2 regions of the Arthrobacter sp. B1I2 genome follow, and region 2 is predicted to be linked to the other one. Evidence: predicted binding sites of a transcription regulator. Region 2 holds the regulator's gene; the other holds the start of a gene.

What was found. Region 2 encodes HrcA, which represses chaperone genes, less so after heat shock. Its sites were predicted from a motif close to TTNGCACTCGNNNNNNNCGAGTGCNAA; they were not measured.
Region 1: the regulator HrcA is predicted to act here: its motif matches at 1,135-1,161, upstream of groL (chaperonin GroEL).

The regions. Positions count from the first base shown of each region.
Region 1 is NZ_JAUSYC010000001.1:185,767-187,966, reverse strand. Features, by position in the region: gene QFZ57_RS00855 (ABC transporter substrate-binding protein) at 1-1,050, shown strand, start outside; gene groL (chaperonin GroEL) at 1,342-2,200, shown strand, end outside.
Region 2 is NZ_JAUSYC010000001.1:3,122,510-3,124,709, forward strand. Features, by position in the region: gene QFZ57_RS14560 (DUF3097 family protein) at 1-607, opposite strand, end outside; gene hrcA (heat-inducible transcriptional repressor HrcA) at 780-1,793, shown strand; gene dnaJ (molecular chaperone DnaJ) at 1,881-2,200, shown strand, end outside.

The DNA.
Region 1 (2,200 bases), 2.9 Mb from region 2:
GCTGCCGGCGGACACAAGGGCCGGCCCGTGGAGCTGCTTCCGGTACGCCAGGACCAGGAAACCGCGGAGCAGGCGAACAGCCTGGCGGCCGCCAAAGCGGATGTGGTGATCGGACCAACCGATTCCAGCCATGCAGCCGCCGCCGTGGACGTCCTGTCCAACGCGCGCATACCACTCATCTCGCCGGCCAACACCGCTGCCGGCCTCTCCGGCATGGCCAGCGGAGGCTACTACTTCCGGACCGCCGCAGCCGACGTCGCACAAGGCCCCGTGCTGGCCAAACTTGCCAAGGACGCCGGTGCCGCAACCATCAGCGTGCTGCACCAGGAAGGCTCCTACGGCAAGGACCTGTCGGCCGCCGTCACGGAAGCTGCCCAACAGTCCGGACTCACGGTCCTGCCCGGGGCCGGCTTCAAGCCTGGCAATGCGGCCGAAGGCGCACGCTCGGCCGGCAAAGCCAAGCCCGACGCCGTGGTCCTGATAGCCCGCGAGGGCGCACAGGGCGCGTTGGCCGAGCTGAACAACGCCGGCATCAGCGGTTCGCGGATCATCCTCAGCGACGGCGCCTTCGCCCGCTACGGATCCGGGCTCGCATCCCGGGTCCTCGACGGCGCCCGCGCCGTCGTTCCCGGCCAGCTCCCCACCGCCGCCTTCCAGGAAAAACTGCTGGGCGTGGATCCATCCCTGGAGGACGTCTCCTACGCTGCCGAAACCTATGACGCGGTGACCCTCGCGGCCCTGGCCGCGGCCAAGGCCCAGGACGATGCGGGACGATCCATCGCCGCCAACCTGATCCCGGTATCCGGCGGGGCTGTATCCGGCGGCACGGCGGCCACAGGAACTGGAGCGCCGGCCGCGCCGTGCCGGACATACAAAGAGTGCCTGGGTGGGCTCGCTTCCGGCCCGCACGTCAATTACGACGGCGAATCGGGCCCGGTTGCCTTCGATTCCCACGGGGACATCACCACCGCCGTTTTCTCCGTATTTACGTACGGACCGGATAACAACCCCAGCCCCACCGGGCGTGAGACGGCAGGACAATCCGGCTGATCGCCCTGGGCGAAGCCGCTGCTTTACGCGTCCGTCCGGCGTCTTTTCGCTTGCACTCTCACCTGGGGAGTGCTAATTATTGAGTTAGCACTCTGACGTACCGACTGCTAAAGCAAAGCCTGGTTCCGGCCGGCGGCGCGCGGCACCGGTTCGAGGAGCGAAAGAAACACCTCACTTCAGTGAGATCCCCACGCGGAGGCATACAGAGGCCGCCCGTCAAAGGATCGTCCGTCGCGGGCACTGCAGCGAAGGTTCATTCTTAACGACTGTCCCGAAAGGACTACTGCCGTTATGGCCAAGATCATTGCATTTGATGAAGAGGCACGCCGCGGCCTTGAGCGTGGCCTGAACACCCTCGCCGACGCCGTTAAGGTCACCCTCGGCCCGCGTGGACGCAACGTCGTCCTCGAAAAGAAGTGGGGCGCCCCCACGATCACCAACGATGGTGTTTCCATCGCCAAGGAGATCGAACTGGACGACCCCTACGAGAAGATCGGCGCAGAGCTGGTCAAGGAAGTTGCCAAGAAGACCGACGACGTTGCCGGTGACGGTACCACCACGGCGACCGTCCTTGCCCAGGCGCTGGTCAAGGAAGGCCTGCGCAACGTTGCCGCCGGCGCCGACCCGCTGTCCCTCAAGCGAGGCATCGAGAAGGCTGTTGACGCCGTCACCCGTGAACTGCTTGACTCCGCCAAGGAAATCGAAACCAAGGAAGAGATCGCGGCCACCGCCTCCATCTCCGCCGGTGACGACGAGATCGGTGCCCTCATCGCCGAAGCCCTGGACAAGGTGGGCAAGGAAGGCGTCATCACGGTCGAGGAGTCCAACACCTTCGGCCTGGAGCTCGAGCTCACTGAAGGCATGCGCTTCGACAAGGGCTACATCTCCGCCTACTTCGTCACTGACACCGAGCGCCAGGAGACGGTCCTCGAAGACCCGTACATCCTGATCGTCAACTCCAAGATCTCCAACGTCAAGGAACTGGTTGCTGTCCTGGAAAAGGTCATGCAGTCCAACAAGCCGCTGCTGATCATCGCCGAGGACATCGAAGGCGAGGCTCTGGCCACCCTGATCGTGAACAAGATCCGCGGCACCTTCAAGTCCGTCGCCGTCAAGGCTCCGGGCTTCGGTGACCGCCGCAAGGCCCAGC
Region 2 (2,200 bases):
AGGGGTGTCCAACGATCAGGACGTTCCCGGCGGCACCCGGGGAAGCCATGACGGCGTCTGCGATGCGGGACTCCTTGGAATCAGGAACCAAGTGGTCCACCAGTACACCAAGCCGCCTGCCGGGCCCGGGCCTGAACTCCGCAACGGCCGCGGCGAGGTCGTCAATCCCGTGCAGGGGTTCAACGACGATGCCTTCCACCCGCAGGTCGTCTCCCCAGACTTTTTCCACCAGTTCGGCGTCGTGCTTGCCTTCCACCCAGATCCGGCTGGCCTTGGCCACCCGGGCGCGCTGGCCGGCCACCCGCACCGAGCCGGAAGCCGTCCTGCCGGCCGCCGCACCGGCAGCAGACCGTGGCGCGGGGGGCATCAGCCGGATGGGCCGGCCGTCAAGGAGGAAGCCGAACCCAAGCCGGAAGGAACGGGACTTTCCCCGTCGGTCCTCAAGGGCCACCACATGCATGCCGCCGGATTTCTCTACCCGGGTGACGGCACCCACCCAGCCGGACTGCACTTCCTCGAGCACCATGCCGCGCTCCACAGGGACCTCCGGCAGTTCCGTCCGCGCGGGAGCGGATATGCCGCGTGGGCCCCAGTTCTGGTAATCCATGGAATCGATCCGCCTAGCGCTAGCTCCTCAGCCCCGGAATTTCGCCCGGAGCGGTACCAATGCTAACAACGGGCCAAGGCATAATAGACTGTTAGCACTTAGGCATGTCGAGTGCTAACCCTGGGTTGCATCGGGCGGGGCATGCGCCCCGAACCATGGATGGAGGTGGAGAGTGAGCGAGCCACGCAAGCTGGAAGTACTGCGGGCCATCGTTGAGGACTACGTCCACTCCCGCGAGCCGGTCGGGTCGAAGGCCCTGGTGGAGCGGCATCACCTTGGGGTTTCCAGCGCCACCATCCGCAACGACATGGCCGCCCTGGAGGATGAGGGACTGATCACCGCCCCGCATACCAGTGCCGGCCGGATTCCCACGGACAAGGGCTACCGGCTTTTTGTCGACCAGATCTCGGCCGTCAAGCCCCTGTCGGCGGCCGAGCGCCGCGCCATCCAGTCCCTGCTCGAAGGCGCGGACGACCTCGACGACGTGCTGGAGCGCACCGTCCGGCTGCTCTCGCAGCTGACCAACCAGGTGGCCGTGGTCCAGTACCCGCATTTGAGCAGGGCGCTTGTCCGCCACATCGAATTCGTCCTGTTGGCCCCCCGCAAGGTCCTCGTGGTCCTGATCGCGAACAGCGGCAAGGTGGAGCAGCGGGTGTTCGACGTCGGGCAGGACCTAGGCGACGACGCCCTGGCTGAACTGCGCACCCGGTTCCTGGGTTCACTGGGGGGAACGCCGCTGAGCCAGTTGGCCCAGGCGCTTCCCGCCGTCGTGGCCGCAACGCCCCACCCGCAGCGGCAAGCGGCGCACGCGCTGGCGGTCGGACTGGAGGGCTTGGCGCAGAACAGCCGGGAAGACAGGATGGTCATGGCCGGGACCGCAAACCTCGCCAGGTCCAACGTGGACTTTCCGCTCAGTATCGGCCCGGTGCTGGAGGCGCTTGAGGAGCAGGTGGTGATGCTGCGGCTGCTAAGCGAAATGGCCCAGGACCCCCGCGGCGTCGCTGTCAGCATCGGAAGGGAGAACCCGTACGACGGCCTTGCCGAGGCCTCCGTGGTGGCCACCGGTTACGGTCCGGGCAGCGCCGCGAAAGTAGGGATTCTCGGGCCCACCCGGATGGACTATCCCACCACCATGGCCGCCGTCAGGGCCGTGGCCCGTTACCTTTCCAGGATTTTGGGGCCCTGACTCTTCGCCGCCGGAGTTTGTTCCGGCCGGGAAACAAGAGCTGGGCCGCCCAACTGAACGCAGTACAACAAGGAAGAGACACGAACTTTGAGCAGCCACTATGACGTCCTTGGAGTCTCACCCGAAGCTACGGGCGAAGAGATCAAAAAGGCCTACCGCAAACTGGCCCGCACCCTGCACCCGGACGTAAATCCCGGTGCGGACGCCTCAGAACGCTTCAAGGCAGTAACTCACGCCTACGAGGTACTTTCCGATCCCCAAAAACGCCGGATCTATGACACCACCGGCAATGAGAACGGCACCGACAACGGCTTCGGCGGAGCAGGCTACGCGGGCCAGGGGTTTGCGTTCCAGGACATCTTCGACACTTTCTTCGGAGCCGGCGGCACGTCCGGTCCCGCTTCCCG